4 regions of the Azospirillum sp. TSH58 genome follow, and region 4 is predicted to be linked to each of the others. Evidence: riboswitches for the same ligand, from Rfam matches in the RefSeq annotation. Region 4 holds a riboswitch; each other region holds the start of a gene.
What was found. Region 4 has a riboswitch for thiamine pyrophosphate ahead of thiC (phosphomethylpyrimidine synthase ThiC). Riboswitches for the same ligand answer to the same signal wherever they lie in the genome.

Region 1: another riboswitch for thiamine pyrophosphate. It lies ahead of TSH58p_RS06490 (ABC transporter substrate-binding protein); the one in region 4 lies ahead of thiC (phosphomethylpyrimidine synthase ThiC).
Region 2: another riboswitch for thiamine pyrophosphate. It lies ahead of TSH58p_RS25915 (long-chain fatty acid--CoA ligase); the one in region 4 lies ahead of thiC (phosphomethylpyrimidine synthase ThiC).
Region 3: another riboswitch for thiamine pyrophosphate. It lies ahead of thiO (glycine oxidase ThiO); the one in region 4 lies ahead of thiC (phosphomethylpyrimidine synthase ThiC).

The regions. Positions count from the first base shown of each region.
Region 1 covers NZ_CP022364.1:616,157-618,349, forward strand. Annotated here, with positions in the region: gene TSH58p_RS06485 (branched-chain amino acid ABC transporter permease) at 1-151, opposite strand, end outside; gene TSH58p_RS06490 (ABC transporter substrate-binding protein) at 159-1,301, opposite strand; TPP riboswitch at 1,371-1,468, opposite strand; gene TSH58p_RS06495 (STAS domain-containing protein) at 1,630-2,007, shown strand; gene TSH58p_RS06500 (DMT family transporter) at 2,015-2,193, opposite strand, start outside.
Region 2 covers NZ_CP022367.1:977,717-979,909, reverse strand. Annotated here, with positions in the region: gene TSH58p_RS25920 (acyl-CoA reductase) at 1-201, opposite strand, end outside; gene TSH58p_RS25915 (long-chain fatty acid--CoA ligase) at 198-1,277, opposite strand; TPP riboswitch at 1,354-1,483, opposite strand; gene TSH58p_RS25910 (DUF5672 family protein) at 1,611-2,193, shown strand, end outside.
Region 3 covers NZ_CP022366.1:48,513-50,705, reverse strand. Annotated here, with positions in the region: gene mgtE (magnesium transporter) at 1-687, shown strand, start outside; TPP riboswitch at 734-837, shown strand; gene thiO (glycine oxidase ThiO) at 829-2,013, shown strand; gene thiS (sulfur carrier protein ThiS) at 2,010-2,193, shown strand, end outside.
Region 4 covers NZ_CP022364.1:353,982-356,174, forward strand. Annotated here, with positions in the region: gene thiC (phosphomethylpyrimidine synthase ThiC) at 1-993, opposite strand, end outside; TPP riboswitch at 1,109-1,221, opposite strand; gene TSH58p_RS05225 (hypothetical protein) at 1,411-1,599, shown strand; gene oxlT (oxalate/formate MFS antiporter) at 1,704-2,193, opposite strand, start outside.

The sequences.
Region 1 (2,193 bases), 260 kb from region 4:
CCACGGCGAGCAGCCCGCCGGCCATCACGAGGTCGCCCTGCGCGAAATTCACCGCCGCGGTGGCGTTCAGCACCAGCACGAAGCCGAGCGCGACCAGCGCATAGGCCGCGCCCAGAGCCAGGCCGTTGACGAGGAGCTGCAGGGTGATCAAGACCCCCTCACCTCACCACGCCGGTCACGTTGTCGTACCGCTTGGCGATCGCCGGCACGCGCGAGGCGCCGTCGTAGCAGACGATCACGGCGGAATGCGCCATGTTGCCCTTGCCGTCCGACCGGTAGGTCATGGCGAGCCCCTGGTGGGTCCCGGCGGACAGCGCCTTGCGCACCGCCTCCGCGTTCCCCGCGCCGTCCTGCACCGCCGCCAGCACCATGCGGATGCCGTCATACTGGCCGAGCGCGAAGGCATCCGGCTCCGCGTTGAAGGCGGCGCGGTAGGCGGCGGTGAAGGCCTCCACCTCCGGGCTGCCGCCGGAGATCGGCGAGGCCGCCGTCTCGGCGCAGACGCCCTTCAGTTCGGCCGGTTCCAGAAGCGCCGCGGTGCTCGGCTGGTGCATGGCGGAGCCGGCGACGATCGGCACGGCCACCCCGTTGGCCGCCGCCTGCCGGATGAACAGGGCGGTCGGGCCGGAATGCAGGTGCAGCACCAGCACATCGGGCTTGGCCGCCAGCGCCTTGGTCAGGACGGGCAGCAGATCCTTGGCGGCGGGGTCCACCCCCTCCTCGAACACCGGCTCGACGCCGAGCTTTTTGAAGGCCTGCTCCAGATGGGCCTTGCCGCTCTGCCCGTAGGCGGTCGTCTGGTAGATCACCGCCGGACGCTTCTTGCCAAGCTCCTCCGCCACATAGCGGGCATGGGCCTCCTTGGTCACGGCGTCGCCGGGGAAGAAGCGGAAGACCCACGGGTTGCCCTGCTCGGTGATGCTCGCCGTGCCCGACACGGTGACCAGCGGAATGCCGTAGTCCTGGGCCAGCGGCAGCATCGCCAGCATCTGCGTGCCCAGCATGCTGGCCGCCACCGCCGTGACCTTGCCGCCCGCCGCGCGCTCCAGCGCCGTGACCGCGGCCTCCGGCGAGGTGCCGGTGTCGATGACCTCCGACCGCACCGCCACACCCGCGGGCGCGTCCTTCAGCGCCAGGACGGCGCCGTTGCGCTGGCTCGTGCCCTCCAGCGACAGGAAGCCGGTCAGCGGCACCAGCACCGGAATCGAGGCCTCGCCGGCCCGCGCCGCGCCCGGCGGGAGCGACGCCGCGAAGACCGCCGAAATAGCCGTTGCCGAGAGGATGGAAAGGAAGCGCCGCATCAATGTGTCTCCTCCTGCCCGGCGGGGAACCGCGCGAGGACGAGGAGGCCAGGGGAATGGCGGCGGCACAGCCTCGAACGCTTGGCTCCCTTCGCTGGCATGACCCAGATCAGGTTCGATGGGTGTGGTCTCAGCCCGCCTTGCGGCAGGCACCCCAGCCGTTCGTGTGCACAGTGTGAGCCCGGCGCCCGGCTGTCAAGCGGCGGCCCGGCGCCTTTTCACAATTTTGCAACGCAGCAGACACGAGAGAGTCGCGCTTCCCGTGGTTCCTTCCGCCGCTCCCGGCCCGCGCCGGACCGTCGCCCCACCAGGAAAGTCGTCACGAAGGATGCGGCCCACTCCGTCGCACAGCACTGTCACCCTGCACCCCTTCGCCACGCCGCAGGGCGGATGCGGGCTGCGCGCCGTCCTGTCGGGGCGGATCGACCACGCCGCCCTGCCCGGCCTGACGCCCCTGCTCCGCCGCGTCGCGGACGCGCGGGCCGTGACCCTGCGCGTCGATCTGGGGCGGGTGGAGTTCCTCGATTCCTGCGGCATCGGCATTCTGCTGGCGCTCCGCAACGCCGTGCTCGACCGCGGCGGCGCCATCGCCTTCGACAATCACCCGCCGCGGATCCGGCGCGTGCTGGAGCGCAGCCGGATCGTCGTCCTGACGGACGCTCCGCGCGTCATGGATGGTTGCCCGGCGCTTCCCGCCGCCGCCTGACCCGTCGTCAGCCGCCGCGGCGCCGCGTTTCCCGATAGAGGATGTAGAGCCCGCTGGCGATGATGATCCCCGCGCCCGCCAGCACGGTGGGGGTCGGCACGTCGCCGAAGACCAGGAAGCCGAGCAGGGTCGCCCAGATCATCCCCGTGTATTCGAAGGGCGCCACCACCGCGGCGCGGCCGAGGC
Region 2 (2,193 bases), on a different replicon from region 4:
GGCGACGGTGCGGCTTTTCAGACAGGCCCGCGCGTTGGTGCGCACCCGCGTTGCCAATTCGGCGACCTGTGCCTCTCTCAGCACCGGCACCGCGACGTCGAGCGTCTCGGCGCCGCGCCGGAAGGTCAGCGTCCGCCAGTCCACCGCGTCGGCGGACAACCCCGGCAGATGCCCGGCGCGCTCCATCAAGCCTACGGTCATGGGGCCCGCGCCGCTCTGAGGAAGTCCTCGACCGCCATGGAGCAGCCCTTGGCGTCCGCCCCGTCCGCCCGGCCCAGAAGCTGGAAGCCGCCGTCCACCTCAACCCCGGCGTCCTCGGTCAGGATGGCCGACGCGCAGTTGAAATGGGCCAGATCGTGATGGACCAGCACGCCGACGCTGCCGCGCGGCACCTCCTGCCCGGTCAGCGGGTTGATGACCCGGCTGCGGATCCAGTGCGGGCCGGACTTCACCGACGGGCAGGTCTCGTTGCCGTCGTCGTAGAACTGGGTGCTCAGCTCCGTCATGCCGTACATGTTGATGCACAGCCGGCGCGGCACGCCGAAAGTGGCGGACAGGCGGCCGTAGAACTCCTCCGCCGCCATCTCCCGCGACTGGCCCTTGAAGCCGCCGGTGTCGAGGATGCGGCTGCCCGCCGGCAGGGCGAAGCGCCGCCCCCGCTCGGCCAGCGCGTCCATCAGATGCACGACGCTGAAGCTCGCCCCCAGCAGGGCATAGGGTTCGCCGGTCGCCTCGGCGCGCGACAGCGCCTCGATCGCCCCGTCCACGTCCAGCCCGGCGTCGGAGACGAAATACCGGCTCTCCGCCGTCCCGAATTCGCTCCTGGCCAGCGCCAGATAATGGGCGAGCGAGGAGTTGGGCATCGCCTGTTCGGTCGGGAACAGGATGCCCATGCGCAGCCGTTCGACGTCCCCCATGAAACGGCGGCGGAAATTGACGGTCATGGAGCGGTCGTAGACCGCCAGCGTCGGGTGGTGGCTCTTGCCCCGCACGCCCTTGGTGGTGCCGCTGGTCATGAAGACGTGCGGGCATTCCTCCGGCGGCCGTCCGCTCAGCGTCAGGTCCTTGAAGGCGCTGATCGGCACGGCGGGCACGTCGCGCCAGCTCTTCACCGTGCGCAGGGTGCGCGCCCGCTGGGTGGCGAAGCGGCGGTAGGGGACGTTGGTCTCGAACTGGTGGGCGAAGACGGCCAGCGCCATGCGGTTGAACGCCTCCTCGTCCGCCTCTCCGGCGGCGATGAAGGCCAGCAGGTCTTCGACAAGTCGGGCTTCGGTCACGTCCGCACACACCTTTTGCAGCGCCAACAAACTGTTGCCGGAGCAAGCGGTGTCTGGATGGAATGGGGGTACGCCGTGCCGCCCTTCAGTCCCGTCCCTACGCCGGTATGACCCGGATCAGGTTCGATGGGTCACCGCGTTGTCCGGATGAAAGCGCCGGACCGGCGGAGTCTCAGCCTCCTAGCGAGGCCCCCCAGGGAACACTTCGCAAGCTAAGGGACCGGCCCCCGCCCGTCAAGGATGACCGGCGCGCCGCCCGTGGCACCCCCACAACCGCCGTGATAGGATCCGCGCCCGCGGGCGGCCGACGCCGGCGGCAGAACGGGGAACGGCATGGTGAGGATCGAGGACTGCACGCTGGTGTTCGCCGACACGGCGAACAACGCCCTGGTCGAACTGGCCATACGGGACAGCCTGTCCGCCTGCCGCTTCTCCAGGGTCCTGCTGCTCTCCGACCGCGACCCGAAGATTCCGGGCGTCGATTTCCACCGCATCGCCCCGATCCACAGCATCGACGACTATTCGGACACCATCAACGTCCGCCTGCGCCGGCTGGTGACGACCGGTCATGTCCTGATCGCGCAGTGGGACGGCTTCGTCGCCGACCCGCGGGCCTGGACGGAGGAGTTCCGCGCCTTCGACTACATCGGCGCCCGCTGGGGCTGGTACGACGACGGCATGACGGTGGGAAACGGCGGCTTCTCCCTGCGCTCCGCCGCCCTGCTCGACCGGCTGCGCGACCTGCCCTTCGAAGCCGGCATCCCCGAGGACCACGTCATCTGCCGGACCGAGCGCCCGGCGCTGGAGAAGGCCGGCATCCGCTTCGCCCCGGAGGCCGTGGCCGACCGCTTCGCCTTCGAACGGACACCGGTGACGGGACCGGCCTTCGGCTTCCACGGCCTGTTCAACTTCGGCA
Region 3 (2,193 bases), on a different replicon from region 4:
GTGGCGAACCTGTTCCGCCAGTACGCTCTGGTTTCCGCGCCCGTGGTGGACGCCGGCGGTCGGCTGATCGGCGTCATCACCGTCGACGACGTGGTCCACATCATCGACGAGGAGGCCGAGGACGACATCGGCAAGCTCGGCGGCGTCGGCGACACCTCGATCTACCGCTCGGTTCTGGAAACCTCGCGCTCGCGCATTTCCTGGCTTGGGCTGAACCTGTTCACCGCCTTCGCGGCGGCGGGCGTCATCTCGCTGTTCGAGGCGACCATCGAGCAGATCGTGGCGCTGGCCGTGCTGATGCCGATCACCGCCTCGATGGGCGGCAACGCCGGGACCCAGACGCTGACCGTGGCGGTGCGCGCCCTGGCGACGCGCGAGCTGTCGTCGTCCAATGCCCCCCGCGTGGTCGGCAAGGAGGTGCTGGTCGGGCTTCTCAACGGCGCCGTCTTCGCCACGCTGGTGGGGGCCATCGCCGCGACGTGGTTCGAGCCGATGATCGGGCTGGTGATCGGCTGCGCCATGGTCATCAACCTGTTCGTCGCCGGGCTGTGCGGGGTGCTGATCCCCATCGGTCTGGACCGGATGGGCGTCGACCCGGCGGTGGCGAGTTCGGTCTTTCTGACCACGATGACCGACGTCATCGGGTTCCTGTCCTTCCTGGGGCTGGCGTCGCTTTTGTTGCTGTGACCAACGAAAAGGGGCTTGCCAAAGGCGGCTCTCTTCCGGATGATCCGGGCATTGGCTGGGGTGCCGTGCGGGATGCGCTCGCGCGGCTGAGATCACACCCATCGAACCTGTCTGGATAATGCCAGCGAAGGGAGCCGCCGCATGGTATCCGCGCCCTTATTTCATTCTGAGTCCGCCCATTCCGGGTCCGCAAAACCCACCGTCGCCGTGGTCGGCGCGGGGGTGATCGGCCTGTCCATCGCCTGGAGGCTGGCCGCCGCCGGCTGCCGGGTCGAGGTCTTCGACCGTGGCGCTGCCGGCCGGGGCGCCAGCCACGCCGCGGGCGGCATGCTCGCCGCCTGCGTGGAGACCGAACCCGGCGAAGAGAGCCTTCTGCCGCTGACCCGCGCCTCCCAGGATTTGTGGCCCGCCTTCGCGGCGGAGCTGGAGGCCGCCTCCGGCCTGGCGGTGGACCTGCGCGACGAAGGCACGATGGTCATCGCGCTGAACGCCGACGACGCGGCCAAGGTACGCTTCCTGCACGAGTTCCAGAGCAAGCTCGGCCTGCCGGTGGAATGGCTGAGCGGGGCGGAGGTGCGGCGGCGCGAGCCCTACCTCCAGCCGGGCGTGGCCGGCGCGCTGTTCTGCGCCGGCGACCATCAGGTGGACAACCGCAAGGTCGCCGCCGCCCTGCACGCCGCCGCCCTGCGGGCCGGCGCCGTGGTGCACGAGTACGCCGAGGTCAGCCGCATCGAGATCCGCGGCGGCCGTGCCGTCGGCGTCCAGGTCGGTGACCGGCTTTTCGAGGCCGACCGGGTGATTCTGGCCGCCGGGGCGTGGTCGGGCTGGATCGACGGGCTGTCCCCGGCGGTGCGCCCGCCGGTGCGCCCTGTGAAGGGGCAGATGCTCTGCCTGCGCATGGACGCCCGGCTGCCGCTGCTGCGCCACGTGGTGTGGACCCCCGGCACCTACCTGATCCCGCGGCTGGACGGGCGGCTGCTGGTCGGCGCCACGACGGAGGAGCGGGGCTTCGACGACCGGCTGACCGCCGGGGGCCAGTTCGCCCTGCTGGAAGGGGCGTGGCGCGCCCTGCCGGGCATCGCCGAGCTGCCCATTGAGGAAGCCTGGGCCGGTTTCCGCCCGGGCACCCGCGACGACGCCCCGATCCTCGGCCTCTCGGAGGTGGAGGGGCTGGTCTACGCCACCGGGCACCACCGCAACGGCATCCTGCTGACCCCGGTGACCGCGGATTCGGTGGCGCGGCTGGTCCTGACCGGGGAGACCGATCCGGTGATCCGTCCCTTCGCGCTCGACCGCTTCGCCCAGCCCAAGGGGGCCGCGGCATGAGCGTCCGCATCCGCGTCAATGGGCGGGAGGAGGATCTCGCCGCCCCCACCGTCGCCGCCCTGCTGGCCGAACGCGGCATCGCCGCGGGCACGCGCGGGGTCGCCGTCGCTCTGAACGGCGCCGTCCTGCCGTCCCGCCGCTGGGACGAGACGCCGCTGTCCGCGGGCGACGCCCTGGAGA
Region 4 (2,193 bases):
CTTGGCGGTCAGCGGGATGTGCGCCAGACGGATGCCGGCGTGGATGGTGAAATAATCCACCCCCTGCTCCGCCTGCTCGATCAGCGTGTCGCGGAAGATCTCCCAGGTCAGGTCCTCGGCCTTGCCGCCGACCTTCTCCAGGGCCTGGTAGATCGGCACGGTGCCGATGGGGACCGGGCTGTTGCGCAGGATCCATTCGCGGGTGGTGTGGATGTTGCGGCCGGTGGACAGGTCCATCACGGTGTCCGCGCCCCAGCGGATCGACCAGACCATCTTGTCCACCTCCTCCCCCACCGAGGAGGCGACGGCGGAGTTGCCGATGTTCGCGTTGATCTTGGTGAGAAAGTTGCGGCCGATGATCATCGGCTCCGATTCGGGGTGGTTGATGTTGGACGGGATGATCGCCCGCCCGCGCGCCACCTCGTCGCGGACGAACTCCGGGGTCACATGGTCGGGGATGGAGGCGCCGAAGTCGTCGCCGTCCCGCGCCGCCGCCTCGGCCAGCCGCTGGCGGCCCAGATTCTCGCGGACGGCGATGTACTCCATCTCCGGCGTGACGATGCCGGCGCGGGCGTAGGCCATCTGCGTGACCGCCCGGCCCGGCTTGCCGCGCAGCGGACGGCGCCCGGCGCGGTCGAAGACGGGCACGGCGCGCGTCTCGCCGGCGCGCAGCCCGTCGTCCTCCGGACGGACCTCGCGGCCCTCATAGGCCTCCACGTCGCCGCGCGCCTCGATCCAGGAGCGGCGCAGCTCCGCCAGGCCGCGGCGGATGTCGGTCTGCACGGCGGGGTCGCTGTAGGGGCCGGAGGTGTCGTAGACGCGCACCGGCGGCTCGCCGCCGCCGACATGGATGTCGCGCATGGCCACGCGCAGGTCGGGGAAGCGCTCCCCCGCCACATGGACCTTGCTGGACGACGGCAGCGGGCCGGTCGTCACCGAGAAATGGTCGGAGGGCGCGGGCTTTTGGGAAGCGGGGGGAAGTGAGTCGGGCATCTGCTGTGGATCTCCATCGCACATAGGATCGTTGGAGACCCGGGTGTGACGGAGCGGCAGAACGGACGACCGGAGCGGTCCCCATGGAGGGGTGCGCGATGGGATGCGCGTGACCGTGGCCCGTTTGTTCCTGTCCCTACGCCGGTACGACCCGGATCAGGTTCAAAGGGTTCGGCGCCTTACGGCATCATCTCAGCCCCGTGTTATGGGGCTCCCCTTGGAACGTCGCCATGCTGAACGATCCGCCCCACCCACGTCAACGCTATTCACGGCGAATTCCACCCCACGGATGCAATTGGCGCGACTCTGGTATCCATTATCTGGTATACAAAATCCTATTGCGCAGCCTGAGCCGGGCCGCTATGCTGCATCACAACAAGAAACAAAGCCCCCTCCCGAGTGCCCGGAGCCCGTCCCATGCTCGAATCCCAGATGATCGCCTTCGTCGCCCTGGCCGGCCTGATGGGCCACGGCCTCACCCTGCTGATGCGGGAGGACGACGAGTGGAACGCCGATCCGCAGGACGGGCAGCCGGACGGCCTCTGGTCGTCGGACCGCTTCAACCAGTCCGGCGAAGGCCACAACCGTCCCTTCTTCCTGGAATGAAAGAAGGCCGCCGCGCGGGGTGCGCGCGGCGGCCATAGTCCGAGATGAAGTCTTCCGAGATAAAGCGCCCGAGATACGAAACCTGAGACGACTTTGCGGGCCGATCAGTGGCCGGGCTGCACCGCCAGCCCCCCCGCACCCTGCTGGGCGGCGAGTTCTGCGTTGCGGGCATGGTGCTTGCGCAGCATGGGCCGCAGGACCGCGATGGCGCAGAAGGCTGCGATGAGGTCCATGGTGGCGCAGATGTAGAGCACGGTCGCCCAGGTGCCGGTGGCTTCCATCAGCAGGTTGCCCAGCGGGACCAGCAGGGCCGCGACGCCCTTGGCGCAGTAGAGCACGCCGTAGATCTTCGCCGCATGCTTGGTGCCGAAGGTGTCCGCCGAGGTCGCGCTGAACAGGCTGTACACTTCGCCCCAGGCCAGGAACACCAGACCCGACAGGATCAGGAACATGATCGGGTCGTGGCCGAAGCGGCTGAGCATCAGGATGCCGAGGCCTTCGAAGGTGAAGGCGATGAACATCGTCGCTTCACGGCCGATGTGGTCGGAGACGAAGCCGAACAGCGGACGGGAGATGCCGTTCATCACGCGGTCG